One region of the Chryseobacterium sp. TQ-BC-N36 genome, then DNA from elsewhere that is predicted to be linked to it. Evidence: riboswitches for the same ligand, from Rfam matches in the RefSeq annotation. Region 1 holds a riboswitch; each other region holds the start of a gene.
What was found. Region 1 has a riboswitch for cobalamin ahead of metE (5-methyltetrahydropteroyltriglutamate--homocysteine S-methyltransferase). Riboswitches for the same ligand answer to the same signal wherever they lie in the genome.
Positions count from the first base shown of each region.

Region 2: linked by a shared signal. The riboswitch ahead of AC3FI7_RS10015 (acyl-CoA thioesterase) and the one ahead of metE (5-methyltetrahydropteroyltriglutamate--homocysteine S-methyltransferase) in region 1 are both predicted to bind cobalamin.
Region 3: linked by a shared signal. The riboswitch ahead of AC3FI7_RS18295 (TonB-dependent receptor plug domain-containing protein) and the one ahead of metE (5-methyltetrahydropteroyltriglutamate--homocysteine S-methyltransferase) in region 1 are both predicted to bind cobalamin.

Region 1 covers NZ_CM178175.1:369,868-376,771, reverse strand. The annotation lists gene AC3FI7_RS01600 (aldehyde dehydrogenase family protein) at 1-1,164, shown strand, start outside; gene AC3FI7_RS01595 (helix-turn-helix domain-containing protein) at 1,272-2,069, shown strand; gene AC3FI7_RS01590 (hypothetical protein) at 2,070-2,777, opposite strand; gene metE (5-methyltetrahydropteroyltriglutamate--homocysteine S-methyltransferase) at 2,945-5,248, opposite strand; cobalamin riboswitch at 5,419-5,604, opposite strand; gene AC3FI7_RS01580 (Lrp/AsnC family transcriptional regulator) at 5,798-6,259, shown strand; gene AC3FI7_RS01575 (hypothetical protein) at 6,335-6,877, opposite strand.
Region 2 covers NZ_CM178175.1:2,241,968-2,248,871, reverse strand. The annotation lists gene AC3FI7_RS10025 (HD domain-containing protein) at 1-588, shown strand, start outside; gene AC3FI7_RS10020 (hypothetical protein) at 637-2,010, opposite strand; gene AC3FI7_RS10015 (acyl-CoA thioesterase) at 2,175-2,558, opposite strand; cobalamin riboswitch at 2,675-2,854, opposite strand; gene AC3FI7_RS10010 (hypothetical protein) at 2,889-3,689, opposite strand; gene AC3FI7_RS10005 (ATP-binding cassette domain-containing protein) at 3,720-4,382, opposite strand; gene AC3FI7_RS10000 (T9SS type A sorting domain-containing protein) at 4,855-5,919, shown strand; gene AC3FI7_RS09995 (endonuclease MutS2) at 5,981-6,904, opposite strand, start outside.
Region 3 covers NZ_CM178175.1:4,078,869-4,085,772, reverse strand. The annotation lists gene AC3FI7_RS18300 (YncE family protein) at 1-892, opposite strand, end outside; gene AC3FI7_RS18295 (TonB-dependent receptor plug domain-containing protein) at 889-2,922, opposite strand; cobalamin riboswitch at 3,032-3,217, opposite strand; gene AC3FI7_RS18290 (transporter) at 3,309-4,256, opposite strand; gene AC3FI7_RS18285 (cytochrome-c peroxidase) at 4,269-5,318, opposite strand; gene AC3FI7_RS18280 (MbnP family protein) at 5,311-6,141, opposite strand; gene AC3FI7_RS18275 (hypothetical protein) at 6,344-6,712, opposite strand; gene AC3FI7_RS18270 (superoxide dismutase) at 6,717-6,904, opposite strand, start outside.

The DNA of each region.
Region 1 (6,904 bases):
GTTTCTGTGATGGTTAATGAATATGGAGGAACATTACAATTCTGCAGAATGAGTGTTCAGAATGCAATATCAGCATTTACAGCCACCATTAATACACTGGAATCTTATGACTTTGAAAAAACCGTGGGACATTCTAAAGTACGCTTTGAATCATTGGGCGTCGTTGGGATCATCACTCCATGGAACGCCAGCAAAAGCTTCATCTGTAACAAACTGGCAACCGCCATTGCCGCAGGATGTACAGCGGTCATCAAACCCAGCGAAATGAGCGCAGCCCAGACCCAGCTGCTCACTGAGTGTTTCCATGAAGCCGGTTTGCCTGAAGGAGTCTTCAATATCGTTAACGGATTAGGGAATGTGGTGGGAGCAGAAATTACCCAGCATGCTGATATTGCTAAAATATCCTTCACTGGCTCTACCCTGACAGGAAAAGCCATTGCTAAAGGAGCTGTAGATACGATGAAAAGAGTAACTTTAGAACTTGGCGGAAAGTCTCCCAATATCATTCTTGAAGATGCCGATCTTGATCAAGTGATTCCTATGGCTGTTTTTGGGGCTTATATGAATAGCGGACAGGCCTGTATAGCTCCTACCCGTCTGCTTGTTCCTGAAAACCGGCTGGATGAGGTAAACAAACTGGCTAAAAAAGCTGCAGAACAGGTAAAAGTCGGAAAACCTGATGAAGAGGACACTCTTGTCGGGCCTATGGTGAGTACCAGACAATTTGAAAGAGTACAAAGCTATATCCGTCTGGGGCAGGAAGAAGGAGCTACTCTGCTTGCAGGTGGTGAAGGTAAACCACAAGGTCTTGAAGAAGGTAATTTTGTAAAGGCTACCATTTTCACCAATGTACGCAACGATATGCGTATTGCTCAGGAGGAAATCTTTGGTCCTGTACTATCTATCATTCCTTATGCAAATGAAGAGGAAGCAATTGCTATAGCCAACGACACGGCTTATGGCCTGGCAGCTTACATCAGCTCGTCTGATCAGGAACATGCGGAACGTATCGCTGCCCGCATTGATGCCGGAAGAATCTGTATCAACGGATTTTCACATGATCCTTACGCTCCTTTCGGAGGTTTCAAACAAAGCGGAATCGGCCGTGAATATGGGGTGTTCGGATTGGAAGCCTATCTGGAGCCAAAGGCTATCCTTATGTAACATTATATCATCACAGCACAATATTCTCAGGAACATTCTGCTGTGATGATCCTTAAAAGTTTTGTAAGTTTGAAAAAGAATCGATCAAAAAAATAACTGCCTGACCTATGAGTGAAAATACAATTCCTTTTCCCATCAATTACTCCTGCCACTTTACAGAATTCAGGGAGGGAGAACAATTTGCACAGATCCATAGCCTGGGGCTTGTTCTTTCCGGAGAAATGGAACTGAATGATGGTATCACAAAAACGATATTTAAGGAAGGGGAACTCTATTCTGCGAGGAAAAACCGCTTGTTGAAGTTTGCCAAATATCCTCCTAAAGATGGAGAAATAAGAACAGTAACGATTTATTTTGATGAAGACACCTTAAGGGATTTCAGCCGTGAATATGGATATCAGGCTGAGAAGAAAGAAAATGTACCTGCCTATATAAAACCTGATCAAAAGGCATTAACTTCTTTTATGTACTCACTGCTTGCCTATGAGGAACTTCCTTCTTCCACAGAGCTTCTGCGTCTCAAACAAAAAGAAGCCCTGCTTCTGATGCTGAATGATGATCCGGGTCTTAAGGATATTTTGTTTGATTTCTCGGAACCTCATAAAATTGATATTGAATCTTTTATGAATAGGAATTTTCATTTCAATGTCAATGTGGAGCGATTTGCCTATTTAACGGGAAGAAGCCTGTCTGCTTTTAAAAGGGATTTTCAAAAAATATTTGGTCTTCCACCCAGACAATGGCTGCAGCTCCGAAGATTAAAGGAAGCTCATTTTCTGCTTACCCAAAAAGGGAGATCTGTCTCTGATATCTACCTGGATCTGGGATTTGAAAATTTATCCCATTTCTCTTTTGCCTTTAAAAAACAATTTGGATATCCTCCAAGCTCATTACAGGTTAAATAATTAGACCTCATCCAAAAAAAAGTACCTGAAAGCCAGAATTACCATAATGACTACAGCTATGGTCACAATCTTCACTTTCATATCACTTTTAAGGTTTTGCGGAGCGTAACGCAGTGTTTTTTCATCAAGATAAAAATCTTTGTACACTTCCGGGTCAATTTTCAGATCGGGACGAAATGCCTGTATACCCTTCAGAAAATGTCCGATAAGATCATATCGGTTTTTAAGTGGAATCACATCCAGGCTGACCAGTTTCTTTTTAGATTTCTGGTTTTCATCCTTTTCATGAACATAGAGGTTTTTTCTAAAATCACTGTATTTTCCGGAAGCCCGGGATTCAGAAAATATATCCTTTGTATAGGGATTATCACTTTTTACCAGATCATAATATTTGATTGCTGACAATACTTTATCGTTCCTGTTAAGAAACAGAATTCCCTGATGATTGATGAGCAGACCGCTGATTTTCTCATCCTTATTTCTGATCATTTCATAGGCCAGCCAACCCGCCAGTGATCCTGCAATACAAAAAAGGAGAAGGAATATCATAGCAGCCTCATCTGTAGAGGGAGATGAAACAGCATCAATAAAGAAACCCAATAAAATAACAGCGATGACTGCAAAAAGAGTAACAATGCTCCATCTCCATCTGGCTATATATTCGGGACTATAGGTTTCTGATCTCATTTCAGGAAATGATTCTTTCATGATTTTAAAATATGTAGTTTGTTGGTTATAGGTTTTTCGTCAGCAAAAATAAGATATAAAAACAAATACAGTATTACATTTTATCCATGTTTTATCCTTTACAATAACAGATCGTGCTATGAAAATCATAACACGATCTGAATTGAATCTAATTATTGTAAGTTTTTTTAAAGTGCATATTCTACAGAGGCTTCTTTAGCTGCTGCCACCATTGCAATCAGAGCTTTTTCGGTTTCTTCCCAATGCCTTGTTTTAAGCCCACAGTCCGGATTTACCCAAAGCTGATCAGCAGGAATTACATTTTGAGCTTTTCTGAGCAGTCCGATCATTTCTTCTTTTGACGGAACTCTTGGTGAATGGATATCGTATACTCCGGGGCCTATTTCATTGGGATATTTGAAGTCTGCAAAGGCATTCAGCAGCTCCATCTGGGAACGGGAACATTCTATTGTAATCACGTCTGCATCCATATCAGCGATATTTTCAATAATGTCATTAAACTCAGAATAACACATATGGGTATGAATTTGGGTAGCATCTTCCACTCCACTTGCTGAAATTCTGAAGGCTTCCACTGCCCATTTCAGGTAGCTCTGCCAGTCAGTTTTTCTTAGCGGAAGACCTTCTCTTATTGCAGGCTCATCAATCTGAATAATTCTGATTCCGGCCTTTTCCAGATCTGCTACTTCATCACGAATCGCCAATGCAATCTGCTTACATGTTTCTGAACGGGGCTGGTCATCACGTACAAAAGACCATTGTAAAATCGTAACAGGTCCTGTAAGCATTCCTTTTACCCACTTTTCAGTCTGGGATTGTGCATATTGGGACCAATATACCGTCATTGGAGCCGGTCGGGAAACATCACCGAAGATCACAGGAGGCTTTACACAGCGGCTTCCATAACTTTGTACCCAACCGTTTTTAGTAAATACAAATCCTTCCAGCTGTTCTCCGAAATATTCCACCATGTCATTACGCTCAAATTCTCCATGAACCAACACATCAATTCCGATATCTTCCTGCCAGCGGATTGTTCTCTGTGTTTCTTCTTTCAGTAACGTGTCATACTGCTCTGCTGTCAGTTCTCCTTTTTTAAATTTCGCTCTCCAGCTTCTTACCTCTGCCGTCTGCGGGAATGATCCGATAGTAGTTGTCGGGAATAAAGGAAGCTGTAATACTTTCTGCTGCTGTTCTTTACGGATCCTGAAGGTATTGATTCTTTGGGCATCCTTTTCTGTTACAGTGTCTGCTCTTTTCTTCACCTGCTCATTATGAATAAGAGAAGAAGTTCTTCTGCTCTCAATTGCTTTTTTATTGTCTTTCAATGCTTCAAGAATTTCTTTACTTTCTGTACCTGATACCAGTTCTTTAAGCGTGACAATTTCTTTCACTTTCTGTTTAGCAAAAGCCAGCCAGTTCTTAATTTCAGGATTTAGGCCGGTCTCAAAATCAAGATCGCAAGGAGAATGAAGCAATGAACATGATGGAGCAATCAAAATCCTTTCAGATCCTAATTTTTCAACAGCTTTTCCGATGAAAGACAGTGACTTTTCATAATCATTTTTCCAGATATTTCTTCCATCAACCACTCCTAATGAAAGACTTAAATTTTCAGGAATACTATTCAGAATACCCTCCAGCTGTTCAGGATTTCTGACAAGATCAATATGCAGTACATTTACCGGAAGTGAAACAGCCAATGAGGCATTATCTCTCAATCCCTCAAAATAAGTGGCAATAATAAATTTCAGCTTTGGAAAACGTTTTCTTAATTCAGCATAAACAAAATGATAGGTTTCTTTTGCTTTTTCTGTCAGGTCCAGTGCTAAAAAAGGTTCATCAAACTGAATCCACTCCGCACCCTGATCCTGTAACCTGGCCAAAATCTCTGTATAGACCGGTAGAAGATTTCCGGCCAGATCAAGCTTATCAAATCCATCTTCTTTTTCTTTTCCCAGTAACAGATAAGAAACAAGACCGATAATGACTGGTTTTGCAATAATTCCAGACTGTTTTGCTCCCGCAAATTCATTGAAAATTTTATCTGAGCTCAGTTTAAACTGCTGGTTTTTATAAAATTCAGGAACGATGTAATGATAATTGGTATCGAACCATTTGGTCATTTCCATCGCTGTAATATCCAGTCCTTCTTTCTGGTATCCTCTTGCCATCGCAAAGTAAAGATCCAGCTCAGAATTATTCTTTTTAAGTATTACTTCATGATAACGTGCCGGGATTGCTCCTACAACAAGACTCATATCCAATACCTGATCGTAATATGAAAAATCATTACACGGGATAAGATCTACTCCTGCCTCTTTCTGAATATTCCAGTTTTGGTTACAGATATTTCTTCCTGTATTCAGAAGTTCTTCCAGAAGAATTTTGCCTGACCAATATTGCTCGCAGGCTTTTTTGAGTTCTCTCTTGCTACCAATACGCGGATAGCCCAGAATGTGAGTTTGCATTTTTTAAACTTTTATATTAAACTTGATGTAAAGTCTTTTTAAATGCTTCAGAATGCATTAACGAATAGAAATTTCAGGAAAGTGACATAGCAGAATACAGCTTCTCCCAGGAGAGCATGTATTATCTGATATATCATCTGTATGACCTAAAAGCTTCAGACCGCGAAAGCATTGTCAATTCAGTAAAGGCAGGTCTCCTGACTTGTAACAGCTTCTGTCATCCTTCCCGTTTTTGGCAGTGGATATGCTAGGACAGAAACCTTTGGCATGTTACTTACAGTTGCGCGACAGCTCGTGATTCTCACACGATTCCCTATTAATCTACCTTAAGTAAAACCTTTCCTGTTTGATGAAGTATCTATAAAGAACGTACTTTTACTTCTGACACCATCATCAGTAAAAGTCTTTAATTTTGTGTAAAATTAACAATACAGAATAAAAATACAATCAAATAAATAAAATTAAGCAAATAAAACTTCAAAAATCACATATAAAAGCATATAATTCTGTACATTTGAATGTTTTTATAATTTAAAAGAATAATATTCTGTGGAACAACTCGATGACAAGGATTTACAGCTGCTCAGGCTGCTCCAGAAAAATGCCAAACTGACCGTCAAAGAACTTGCAAAAGAAATCAGTCTCTCTACTTCACCGGTTTTTGAAAGAGTAAAAAGGCTGGAACAGGAAGGTTTTATTAAAAGGTATGCAGCAGTTCTGGATGCTGAAAAACTGAACCGTGGCTTCACGGTTTTCTGTCAGATCAAGCTGAAAATCCATGACAGATCTGTTGGCTATGATTTTGTAAAAGAAATTCTGGAAATTGAAGAAGTAGCCGAATGCTACAATATTTCAGGAGATTTTGATTTCCTTCTGAAAGTACAGGTAAGGGATATGAAGCATTACCAGGATTTTGTCTTTAATAAACTTGGATCTGTAGATTCTATAGGAAGCACACACAGTACATTTGTCATGGCTGAGGTGAAAAACAACCATGGGCTGACGATATAATCTTCTCTAAAGTTCACCTTAAAATGAAAATCCATCAAATAATGACGGATTTTGTAATATTTTTTACGGTTCAGGTTAATTTGCTGCCGGATTTATAACTTCTGTTGTTAAGCTTAATGATTTTAACAGGTTTTTACTGTCAAAATGCAACGTTGCATAATGTTTCCCTTTTTTAAAAATCAGTTTTGATCCTCCCGGAAATTCACTGCCGGCTCCCATTTTCTGTGTCTTCGCACCATATTTACTGAACTTGGTTTTACAGTCCTGCAAAGTACTTTTGTTCATGATAAGACCGAAAGGCAGCCCTTCTACTACCAGAGGTTTGTTATCTGAAGTGGCAAAAAACATTTCATTAACAGTATTATCCTTTCCCAGGCTGCTATACATTTCCAATCCTGTTTTCATAGGCCATTTTACATATTTTTCTTCATTCGCATCTTCATAAAAAACAGGCTTTATATTCAGTGCTCTTGAGATTTTATCAGCAGTCTGTGGAAAAATAAATTCTAAGTTTCTGTCTAACAATGAGTTTAAAGCTGCCGTTTTCTGAGAAAATACACTTATACTCAATACCAGAAAAAACACTGTTATAATAAAAGGGAAAGACTTCATCTTCATAGGTTATTTAAAATTTTAATGATTTGA
Region 2 (6,904 bases), 1.9 Mb from region 1:
AAAATTCAGAAAGAAATTGATTTTATCCTGGCAGTAGATGCGCTTAAAAACGTGCAGAGAAGAAATTATAATGCAGACGACTCCCGAAGAGAGAATACCGCAGAGCATTCGTGGCAGATTATCATTCTGGCTCAGATTCTTTATCCATATGCCAAAAACCGTGCGGATATCGATTTATTAAGAGTGATAAGAATGCTTTCTATTCATGATCTTGTGGAGATAGAGGCCGGAGATACTTTTATTTTTGACGAAAAAGCAATGGTGGGGAAGTTTGAAAGAGAAAAAGCATCTGCCCAAAAGATCTTTGGAATACTGGATGAACCTTTACGAACAGAGTTTTTTAATTTATGGCTGGAGTTTGAAGATGAGAAAACTCCTGATGCTGTCTTTGCCTGCGGAATCGACAGAATCATGCCATTCATCCTGAATTCCCATACGACAGGAAAGAGCTGGACTGAAGCAGGAGTGACAGAGAGGCAGATCCGAAATATGCTTGAAAATGCAATCAGCAGAGCATCAGATGAAATGGGAGAGGCTTTTGAGTTTTTATTGAACAGGAATCTGGAAACGGAAAAAGTTTTGAAATAATTTAAAAAAATAAAGACCCTGTTCAATCATTGAACAGGGTCTTTATTTTTATGAGGATAGAAGTAAATAGTTATCAGGGTTTAATAAAATTCCGTTTTGAGAATAAAACCCTGCGATGCTGTTCCAGATATAAAATCTCAGTTCAAAATTCTTATAAGAAGTATCCAGTTTAAACTTTACTTCTTTTCCATCTTTAGACCAAACCGGATTTTTGACGATAAAAACTGTATTGTTTGTTTCTTTTCCATCCACATATTCGAACAGTCTCAGCTGAAGAGTAGCTGTCTTTTTCATAGGTTCTGTGAATTGTACCACCACATTGCTGAGGTCAACTTTCTTAAAATCTTTGTTGTTGGCATTAACTACGGAAGGCTGTGAAATTTTCTTTCCTGTTGTCTTCGTCCATTGTAATAATGGAGTGTACAGCTTGTCCAGGCTTTTATGCTTTTTGTAAAGCTGTATAACCTTTTCAGAAAATAAATTCTGAGCAATAAATCCACGTCTGATATTCACTTTATGATAGATTGCAGAAAGACTGTCCGTTTTTTCTTTTGGAAATTTTTCTCTGATAAATAAGTCGTAAACAGCCCATGTCATATACTCATTAAATGAATTGATACCCGGATATCCTGAGTTTTTATCCCAATTTGCCAGATTGAAGTTTGCTGCTATTTCCTTTGAGTACTTATCAGAAACAGGATTCACATAGCCATGGTCTATTTCCGAAAATACAGTGTGATTATCAAGAATCCTTCTTGCAAGATTATCTTTTAGATTTCCAAGGATAAGATCTTCTCCGATATTAGGAAAGTCAACAGTTAAGGAGCTGTTGATATCTCTATGGCAATTCTGCCCGCCTACCAAAGGAGAAATGGCGATAATGTACTTTTTACCTCCTTCATTGGCAGGTCTTTCTGCTATTTTATCCAAAAAAGCATAGGTATCATTGATGTAATAATACTCTTTGTAATTGGCAATTAAAGAATGGTAAAACTGCTGGTGATTTTTATAAAAAGCCCTGTAATTTGATTTCTTCACAAAATCATTGATCAGTTCCAGATTTTCATCCACTTCTTTGGGACCAAATGAATTGAATGGAAAATCTCTCGTAAGCAATCCATTTCCATCAAATGAAAAAGCATAAAAGTCAGTACGGAAGCCCAGAAATTTTTTCCAGTCTTTTCTTGAATAATTTACTTTTTTTAAGAGTGGGTGATCTTTTACAGGCTCAAAATAAGACATAATTTCATCATAATACGGAGAAACTTTCTGAACGTCATATGGATCTGTTTTACCGTATTCTGTGAGTGCTAAAATGATATTTCCCAATTCGTAACTTTCCGGGAGTTCAATTTTTACGTCTCTTTGTGCTGCTAATGATACTGAAAGGACGAGTGTAATGATTAAAATAATTTTTTTCATGTAATATCAGTTCTTCTATAGTTTTGGGAAATAGTAAGAATAATTTCCCGAGGGCTAAAATTAAAGAAAAACGTAATGAATTCCAATCATTGTTTAATGAAGATATATTATATTGCTTCGGGGAAAGTTTCGGGCGGCCAGAGGCCGCCCGAAACTTTTAGTATTTATAGTATCTGGATTGGTTTCTTGAATTCATCAATCGCTACAAAAGTAAAATCACCTACTATGGCTTTTTCTCTTTCGTAGGAATACATCTGCTCAGTGTAAATTTCAACGTTTACTTTCATACTGGTTTTTCCTACATAGGAAACTTTCCCGATCAGTTCCACAATAGTTCCGGCAGGAATAGGTTTTTTGAAATCGATCTTGTCACTGCTTACCGTTACTACTCTTTTTCTGGCAAAACGGGTTGCGGTGATAAAAGCGACTTCGTCCATCAACTGCATGGCCGTACCACCAAAAAGGGTGTCGTAATGATTGGTTGTGTTAGGGAAAACCGCTTTAAAGATTCTGGTTTCGGATGCTTCAATTCTTTCTTCTGTAGTCATATATCATTATTAATTAAAGCGATATGAAATGATATTAAAACAACAGAATAATCACAGGAATTTGGAGAATTCCTGAAACAATTCATCAGATCAATACAACTTCAGACCGCGAAAGTTACATGTTTAAGAAAAAGGCAGGTCTCCTGACTTGTAACATCATTTATCTCCTTCCCATGCCTCGCACAGTGGATCTTTGATAAAGACTTCAGTTACTTACAGTTGCGCGACAGTCCGTGATTTTCACACGGTTCCCTTTTAATCTGCAGTGATGCAGAACCAATTTCTGTGATGAATAAGCGTAAAACTTTTTCGGATGCAAAAATAATGAATTTATTCCGGATTATGATAAATAATCTGGCTGATTACTCTTCCTTTCTTGATGGTCCACAATGTTGTGTATCTGTTTTCTCCTGAGCCGTTGATCATATACAGGAAAATATTATCGTTATCAAGGGAAGTTACTCCAACGTTCTCAAAATCCATGGTAGGCTGGAACATGTTTTTGATGGCTTCTCTTACAAAAACAGAACCTCTTCCGGGCTGTTGTACCCTGATTGATTTGATTTCAGTCATTCCTTCAGGAAGGTCATTTCCAATTCCCCAGGGCTTTACTTTATCAATGGTAAGAAGTTTCCCATCAGCGTCTTTTTCCTTTTTACGGTATCCTGCATTGGAAGGATAGATATCAATCACCACTTTGCTTCTTTGGGAAGTTGGAATTTTAGGATCAGAATTATCGGTGAAAATAAGTGATCTTCCGTTTTTGGATTTGGAGGGAGTATAGGCAGGAAGCTGATCAATATAAGCAATACGTTCTTTATTCACCATTCCTTCTTTATCAAGCGTTTCATAACGTACAAACGGTTTGTCATCATCCTGCTTTTCAGGATATTTGATCCAGATCCATTCTGTTTCTCCGGGAGCAGGCTTTACATAAACAAATACATCACCTTTACGCATACGGATCTTGTCCACAATTTTTCTGTAATTGTCTTTATGAACCCGTACATTGGCATATCCTTCCTCAGCTTTTACCACTCCGAAAGGAACTTTGTTCTGTCCTTTTACAAAAGCTAAAGAAAAAATACTGAAAGCGGATAAATAGAATGCTTTGTTTATGAAAGTCATCATGAAAATTTTTTGATTCTTCAAATATATAAATTAAATGCTTTTCGGAATATAATTATAACGCTGCAGTTCGCTTAAATCTTTTATTTGTTTCAGGTGACCCTCAGAAAGCAGATATATAAGACCGGAAATATCCATAACATCTTTAAAATTATGATCAGAAATGATAAAGCCTTTATATGCTGATTCCTGATGAATGTTTTTCTTTAGTTCTTCAGTAACCTTGGGAGAAAGACTATGGAATGGCTCGTCCAGTAAAATAAAGTCAGCTTCAGAATAAATGATCATCAGCGTTTCAATAATTCTCTGTTCGCCTTTGGAAAGGTTTTTAGGTTTTTCATGAAGGAAAGGCTGTACAAATTCTGAAGTAAAAAGCAGCTCAGTATTCCTTTGATTACAAAAAAGAGGAATCAGATTTTTTATTTTTATATATTTTGGTAAAAAAAGATCCTGTGGTAAATAGGAAATTCTGTTTTTTCTATTAGGTATGGTTCTCAAAATTTTGTTGTCACATCTTATAAACTGAGTATCACCATGCTCAATTCCGGAGATGATTTTTAACAGTGTTGACTTTCCGCTTCCATTTCTGCCAAGAAGGCCTATGACTTGCCCTGTTTCGCATCCTATATAAATATCCTGCAGAATTTTTCTTTCATTAAAAGATTTTGTAATACTATCAACATGAAGCTTACTCATAAGAACAATATTATAATTTTTACAAAGAGTCCCAATACGATCGTTCCTGCCCAAAGAAAAGGCCTTGAAAATCCTAAATTGGCATAAAAGTAATATTCGCTTTTAAACCTTAACTCATAAATAAAGTAATGAAGAACCGGTAAAATTAAAAGAAAGCTTAATCCAAATGTTTCCAACCGGTAGGGGAGCAAAAAAGAAATAAGTAATGAAAACAGCAAGGCAGGAATAAGGATTTTTTTATAAAAAATCCAAAGAATAGTAAAGTTTCTGACCATGTTCAATATATTTAGAATGGCTGTCTGATATTTTATAGCTGAATTTCAAATGTATTAAAAAGAAAATAATAATGGGGTAATATATTATTATTATTATTATTATTATTACATAACTTAAAAAGATTGGTATTCTGAATATTCATTAAATTTATTTAAAATTTTGGCTAAATTTGGTGTTAATATTTTAAGCTATAATCATGATCAAAAAACTAGTTCTATTATTTCTTTTGTCAATTATTTCGTTTTATCAATGTAATGTATTGAAGGGTAAAGAAAATACAAGTTCATTATTGTTACCACCAGCAAGTGTTACGGTTACGGATATAACCCCTACGAGTGCTACTGTTTCCTGGACTCCTCAAATTGGTACAGGAAGTACAGTATCTTATAATAAGGTTGGTCTTCCGGGATCAGGTGGTACAAATTACACTACAAGCAACAGTATAACTATTACTAATTTGACACAATGTACCACTTATGAAGTAAAAGTAAGTTATGTGCAGGCTGGAGGAGGATATTCAGCTCCCGTTATATTTACAACTCCTATGTGGTATTGTATGGAAAATTCTACAGCAACAATTACTCCTTATTTATATGCATCTAATATTACACTAAATGCTACAGATTTGCCTTCAATGACAAGTAGTTCAACAGGGACAAAGGCTTATGCTGATTATCGCTCTGATCCTACTCGTAAGGTAAAATTGGTTCGTGGAAGTACTAATAACGCAATTTCTGTAACTAAAGCCGGACCTGCTACTCAAAATCCAACTACTATAGGAATTTGGATTGATTACAATGGTGATAGAGCATTCGATTCTACTGAAAGAATCTTATACTCAAGTAATAGTACTGATATGAATCCTACAGCAACTTTTAATGTACCTCTACAGGCCGGACAGGTGGATTGTAAAGTTGCTATGAGAGTCATATCTAATACGACACCTTATTTTTCAAATTGTGGACCTACAGCAGAAATACAGGATTATGAAGTTGAATTTATTGATCCTGTAAGTTTGAATGTTAATGAACGTGAGATGATAAATCGTGAAATAAATATTTATCCAAATCCTGTTGGTGATATTTTAAATATTTCAGGAGTTTCAGAATCGACGGATTATGAAATTTATAATGCTGCAGGACAGAAATCAGGAGAAGGGAAAATTTATAATTATAAAATAGATGTACATCATTTATCAAAAGGAGTTTATTTTATTCATCTGAAAGACAAAGCAGCGAGATTAAAATTCATTAAGAAATAAATAAAAGAGAGAGCCCTGAAAAGGGCTCTCTTAGTATTAGCATATTTAATCCTTGGATTAATTAAATTCTCTCAAGTTCATCCGCATCAATCGTGGTCTTGAAAGTTCCATAATTGACGATCACTTTGTTGCGTGAAATTTTTTCAATGGTTCCTACACTGGTGCTTCCCGTAATACGGACACGCTGTCCGACTTTCATCCATGCAGCACGGTCAGTTTTACGTTTTTCTTCCAGTCTTTCATTCGTTTCAGCAATTTTTTCAATCACTTCCTCTTTTTTCAGCTGCTGGGTGATTTTTCTCTTAACAACCTGCAGACGTTTGGACTCATCCTTATCCGTGCCTAATTTTCTGAATTTCTCCTGTTCAAGAAGTTTGACAAAATCTTTTACAACATCTTTTCTGGACTTACCTTTGGTATAGCTGTCGATGAATGCTTCAATTTTATTTCCGAACTGAAGTTTGCGGTGTTCCTCTTCGTATAGTTTCTGAAAATTGAAAAGCTTCTGCTGAAGCTGGTCATTCAGTTTCTGGAGGTTATCACGCTTATCTTCTACGGATTCTTTTCTTTCTGCAAGATCGGATTTCAGTTTTTCGACCTCAAATTTTTCCTGCTGCAGTTTTACAATCGTTTTGTCAAGATTAACAATATCATGTTCTACCTTTTTCTTGGCAGAATGGATGATAAACCTTGGAATTTTATTCTTTTCTGCAACTTCAAAGGTAAATGAACTTCCTGCCTGTCCTACTTCCAGCTTATACATGGGTTCCAATGTTTCTTCATTAAAGAGCATTGCTGCGTTCTGGGCATTCGGAAGCTGCTCTATCACCAGTTTAATATTGGTATAGTGTGTCGTGATGATGGCAAAACTTTTTTTATCATAGAAAAATTCCATGAAGCTTTCTGCCAGGGCACCTCCCAGCTCAGGATCAGAACCGGTACCGAATTCATCAATAAGCAGAAGCGTATTGGCATCTGCTTCTCG
Region 3 (6,904 bases), 1.6 Mb from region 1:
CGAATGATTTTTTATAGCTGTGGGTATTGTAATTGAATTCATTGCCATAGAAATAGAGTTTATCATTAACAATTGTCATTTCACTGACTGAGAGATGAAAGTTTTTCTTGACAGTTCCTGTTGCTGCATCCACTATATAAAGATTGGAAGGAACATTATAATAATCTCCTCTGGAGCTTACATACAGATCGCCATAATTGTCTTTTTTAATGTGATGAAGGTTAATGGCAACATTTATTTTTTTGAGTTCTGTAAAAGTGTTCAGATCGATTACGGAAACCGTATTGTCATAATCGGGAGCTTTGTATCCTCCGGAATTGGCTACAAATAATGTATTCCCTACAATTTCCAGTTCTTCGGGCTGGTATCCTACCACCACTTCGCGCTGGATGGAAAGAGAAGTAGTATCAATTTCCACCACTTTTCCTTTCGGTGCTTTCGGGTTAATCGCTACAGGGCCGGCATAGCTGCTGGCATAAGCTTTTCCATTTTTGAAGGCAAGATATCTGCAGTTCTGCAAGGGAATAGACGTAATACGTTTAGCCGTTTTGGCATCCAGAACTTCAATTTTGTTGGAAACATTCACAACAATATAGAGTTTGCTTCCGTAGATTTTAATATCGTTTCCTACATCTCCAAGCTCTTTTACCACATTGGGATTGATTTCTGCGTAGATATTTCTGTAATAGGTTCCTTTGGTATAATCAAAAAAATCCAGGGTACATTTATTACTTCCCATATTCCCTTCATTGAGCATATAAAACCCCTTTATTGCAGTATTTTCTGAAGGAAGTCCTTCTACCACTTCCTGGCGGACGATGATATCATCTGTACGGCATGAGGTAAGAAAAGCTAATACCAGAAATAAAAAGTAAAAGTTTATTTTTCTCATAAAGTGAAGTTTAGAATAAGTTTAAAGTTTCTTCCGGGCATAGGGTAATTGATAACAACATCATAGTATTGATTGAAAATATTATTCATCTCAAGGCTTACTTTAAATTGATGATTCGCCCAGTTGAATTTTTTCTGAACTGACAGATCGTGAGTATACCAGGGCTGCACATAATTGTACTGAATATTGTCCTGATTCACATCATATCTTTCTCCTACGTACATCGCACTGTAATTGAAGCTCCAGTCTTTGTAATCTGCCATAAGGCTGAAAGATCCGCTGTGCCATGGTGTATAAGGAATCTGATTGCGATAAAAGGTATCTTCCGGATCACTCATATCTCTTGCGCTTTGGTAAGTGTAGGAAAGTAAAGGTCTAAAGGTTACTTTTCCCAGCTGAAGTTCGGTCTGTACATTGACATCAGCTCCTATGATTTCCACCATTCCAAGGTTCATCATCAGCCATCGGAACATGCTTCCGTTAGGAGCGGCTACAATTTTATCCTGTACTTTGTTGTAGTAGCCGTCTGCTTTAGCATAAAAGGTTTTAAAGAAACGGTTGTTATAATTCTTCTGATAGGTAAATCCGAGGTCATACTGGTTGGTAAACTCCGGTTTCAGGTAAGTGTTTCCGATATTGGTATAATACAGATCATTAAAGGTTGGAAGCCTGAAAATTCTTTTATAGAATGCCCTTAGGGTAAGCTCAGGAATTTTTTCAGGCTGATAGCTCATAAAAACGGCAGGTGTCCACTCTCTGGCATCTCCCGGTCTTTTGTTTTTTCTTACTTCTTCAAACGTAAAAGTTCCTAAAAGACTTCCCAGGATTTTGAGCCTGTTCCACTGATACGTTGTCGCCAATGCTACCAATGTGGTGTAACGTGTAGGATAAGAGAAGTTATCCAGATTAGCATCGAGATTATTATACTGGAAATCTCCACTCAGACTGACATCCCAATTGGGTGTAATTGAATAGATATTCGATGAGGAAAGGTAAAGTTCTCTTTGGATATAGGTATTATCGGTATGAATAATAGACTGCGAACGAACTGTATCCATAAAATGGGTATAATCGTAAGCGAATTTTGCTTTCAGCTGTGTTTCAAATTTCGGGAACAGTTTTTTTCTCAGGTTGGCTTGCACAAAATAATTTTCATCGTAAAGTCTTGCCCCTCTTCCTCCAAAACGACCATTGACAATAGGAGCCGGCATCCCACGGTCCGAAATATAACCATATCCCCTGATATTCCAGCTTCCGTTATTTAAAGCTCCGTTGAAAGAGGTTTCAAAGCGTTTTGCTTTAATATCTGAATCCTGTCTCTTTGCAATAGTATCATACGCCTGCTGGCCGTCAGGATATTTCTTTGCATACCTAAATCTGTAAATCCCGTCACTCTGCATAAATTCTCCACTGAAACTGGCAGAAATCCTGTCTGAAATTTTCTGCTCCAACCGGAATGACGGATTAAAGAGATCAATGGAAGCACTTTTTGTCCTTATCACGAGATTGGTCTTTCTCGTTCCTTTAAATACAGGAGTTTTTGGCTGTAAATAGATGGATCCTGAGGATCCGAAATCTTTTGCTGGCTGAAAAATTTCACTTTTCTGTCCATTATATAATGATATTTCTTCCAGATCATCCAATGAATATCTTCCAAGATCCACCAGTCCGTTTTGCGCATTCCCCAATTGAATTCCATCATAGAAAACTCCCACATGCTGGCTTCCCATACTTCGGATATTAATGGTTTTCAAACCTCCTATCCCACCATAATCCTTGATCTGAACCCCTGAAAAATACCGGAGTGCATCAGCTACAGAATGACTGTTCAGTCTCTCAAGCACTTCCCCCTGCATGGTTTGTGCCGGAATGATTTCTTTAAAATTCTTTTTATAAAGATTGATTCCTTTAATGGTCTCTTCCTGAAGACTGTCTTTTTTCCTGGTTTGAGAAGACAAAAGTTGAGATGTGATCACCAATATTGTGAAAACAGCTTTATGAATTGCAGAAGTAGTTAGTTTTGCCGCCATTAGCTCATTTAGTATCATGAAGACGCTAATGGATATAAGAATACAACGACAAAGCACAGCTGTCACTGCACAGAATCATTGATGTCCTAAGCTTTATTCCACGAAAGCGTCAAACGATTATTGTCTGGCAGGTCTTCTGACTTACTCCATTTTTGAAATCCTTCCCATTAAAAAAACAGTGGATATATTTTTCAAAAACTTTGGTGTGGAGCTTACAGCAGCGGGTCTGTTCCGGATTTTCACCGGATTCCCTTTTAAGAGCTTTTTACGGCTCACCAAATTCCGGCAAAGATAAATAATTATTCCTAATACCCAACTAAAATCATGATTGATAAACAATTAAAGCTCCCGGAGGAGCTTTAACATGATTTTATTGAGGGTACACTTTAAATTCCAATATTCAGGAAAATACTGAATCTTGATTTTGCTTCAATATCTCCTCCTGCAAGATGGGTGTACATGGGAAGCATCATTTCACTTCCCAGACTCAGCTTTTTATAAGAAGCTTCAAATCCTAATTTCCCATACAAAGCACTTCCCGCAGTATTGGGCAATGCTTCGTCAAACTGTTTGTTCTGAGCATACACTTCTCCCTGAACTCCTGTTTTTACAGAAAAAATAGATTTTTCATTTCCTGCGACCTGATAAAAGCCCGTTGCAGCGTAGTTCCACTGATTTCCAAATCGGTAGTTTTTCTTATTCTCTGTTTTGACGGTATAATCCGTATTGACCAATACTGCCACTTTATTTTTCTGAAATTTATAATTCAAAGCGGCCTGATAATCCCAGCTTCCTGTTCCCAGCTGAAAACTTGGGTTAACTCCGGATGCTCCTTTTTCATCAAACTTTCCCAGAGGAATTTTCACGCCCAAGCCTCCGCTCAGATGATGGAAATTATCTTTAGAACTCATCAGCTGATAAATTCCCATCAGGTTCAGGTCTCCTATCCCATTTATTTTGATATCTCCCTGCATCGTTTTCTTCTCATGAAAATGGAAGGGCAGGCTTGCATAAACACTCAGTTTTTTCGTCACCGGAATCTTTCCCCAAAGCTGCAGGGTATTGAAATACTGATCCTGCGTAAGATCTTTTACAAATAAGTTTTCTTTGGCTTTGTAATGCTGGGCAAAGTATTTGATTCCAACAAACTGTGGATTCAGCAAAGATTCAAAGCCGGAAGATCCGTTTCCTGCCGCACAGCCACAGGCATCACAATCATCATCAAAATTGAATCTGCCAAAGGTTTCCGGGGCAATGTATGCACTGTCTCTAATGGTCTTCGCCTGATACTGACTCAACAGGATCAAACTTATGATTACTATAATCTTCTTCATGTTTTCTATAAATTATTCTGCAAATTTTGGATTGGATATAAAACTTTTATCCGATAGTGTTTTCAGGAATGCAATGATCGATTGTTTTTCCTGATTGTTCATCGCAATTCCTGTATGACCGTTCTGCTTCAGCTGCAGATCAAGATTCGGATTATCTTCCACCTGGTCCGAATAGAAATTAAGTACTGCCTCCAAGGTGTAAAATCTTCCGTCATGCATATAAGGTGCTGTATATTCTACATTTCTTAAGCTAGGAACCCGAAATTTCATCCAGTCTCCCTGGTTAAGAGTAACTCTGTAGCGTCCGGCATCTTTGAATTCCGTATTGTAATACATTCCTGTATTTCTGAAATTTTCATCAGTAAACAGTTCTCCACTATGACAGGAAGCACATTTCTGTCCAAACAAAGCCATTCCCTGAGATTCTGCCGAAGTCAGCTGCTCTTTTCCCTGTCTGAATCTGTCATATTTTGAATCTGCTGAGATCAGGGAAGCCATAAACTGTGACAATGCCTTTAGGATTCTTTCTCCGGTAATCGTTTCATCACCATAAGCTTCCCTGAACAGTTTTTTATACTTCTGGTCATCTTTTATTTTTGAAATAGCCTCCGGTATGGAACTGTCCATTTCATTGACATCTGTAATCGGGCTGATTGGCTGTTCATTCAGGTTGTGAATCACCCCGTCCCACATATATCTTTTCAAAAAAGCCATATTCTGAATGGGTGGCGCATTCCTTATTCCGATTCTGTCGTCCACACCATGGCTTACGGTATGGCCGTGATGGGTAAAGGCATTTTCCTGTATATGACAGAAACCGCATGAAATGGTATTATTTCTGGAAAGCCTGCCTTCATAGAATAATTTTCGTCCCAGTTCCACTCCGTTTTTTGTCACGGGATTCATTGATTGATCGAAAGTCATTTCCGGAAAATAAGACGGAAACCGGAGGTTATAGGCTTCATCCTTCTCAAGTGGCTGAATAACCTCATCAGAGCATGAAACGAAACTTAATACCAATACAAGCAGAACGAGTATCGTTTTGATAAAAAAATTAATCATTGTGAACATGGTCTACTTTAAACATCTTTGTAAGATTATTGGTAACATCTGCCAGATGCTGGTTGGACCCCATCAGCATATCATTGGATGTGGTAAGAGTAAGTGCTTTTTCTCCGCTCAGAAACTGGTTCAGGTCTGCCAGAATATGAACAGAAGGGCGGATTTGCCCTGTTACCCTGGCCGTTGTTGGAAGACTCAATGTGATTTCCCGATAAAGATCCGGTGTATTGTTGGCTGCAGTATTACCCATATTTCCAGTGTGGTTCATGAATTCCTGAGACGGAGCATCTGCGCCATATTTCCCTTCCAGCTTTACAAAAACATAGCCGGCAGCCCATGACCATGACATTCCTTTCTGCTTGGCCTTAGTCCAGAATTCAGCCTGTCCGTCCTGCCCTAATAAGTAGGCTTTCTGGCTGATTCCCAATCCGAATCTTATTTTTTTATAATTATTTTTCGGAACCCCATCCAGGTTAAGATAGATAATTCCTGCTACCGCATCTGCCTGATCAACGATAAAAGCACCTTTATCAGGGTTATTTTCATTGTATTTAAACTCGTTCCCGTTCTCGTCTATCAGTGCGATATTACTGATGACGTATTTCAAAGCAGAGAAATTATGTTTCTGACCATTAGAAGAAGTCTGAACCGTCTGATTCAGAACAATATCTCCAACATTATTGAACCCGTTTTCAAATTTGATCTGAAGCTTTCCGGGGGTGGTATCCTGTGGATTATCATCGTCTCTGCTGCTTTCGCAGGCTACAAAAGAGAATACAGTAAAGGCAATAAAGAATAGTGATAAAAATTGAGAAATTTTCATTGTTGATTTTTTAAGTTGAATTACAATTTTTGAATGCAAAAACATTCTTTTTTTGCCACAAAAGACACAAGAATTTTTCCACTTAAGTTTATTAAGTGATAAGCTTTATGTATAATAAGAACACTTAAGCTTTTAAAAATCTTTGATTCTTAATTGATGTAAGCTTTTGTGACTTTTGTGGTTGAATATTGATAGTTTTAACTTAAAAAAGCGGCGGTTTGAAAATGTGGGTAAGAAACAGAAAAGAATAAGCTCTTTCGTAGGTAAAACTGAAATTGAGAAACATCCTTTTTTCAGCAGTAATGATCTCTGTAATTTCGGGCAGAATATAGGTATCTAGAATTTTCTGTCCTGAGTTTTTGAGTTTCTGAAAGGGTGAAGATTCCGGATCACTGGTCTTGGCGAGTTCTTTACTCAGGTAACATTTTCCGTTACAGTGAATCTCCGGCCTGTTTTTATTGATACAGAGAACTTTTACAATATAATCATAATTTACAGCATACTCCATCAATGGCACCAAAGGTCTCAGTACCATATAAAAAGTAAAAAGTATGCTGTAAAATAATTTCATCAGATTATTTCTTGCTTAAAGCTTCGTCATATCTTCTGCTGATCTCCTTCCAGTTGGTAACATTCCAGATAGCACTAAGATAATCTGCTCTTTTATTCTGATATTTTAAATAATAAGCATGTTCCCAGACATCAATTCCGAAAATAGGAGTTCCCTTCTCTTCCACAACATCCATTAAAGGATTGTCCTGAT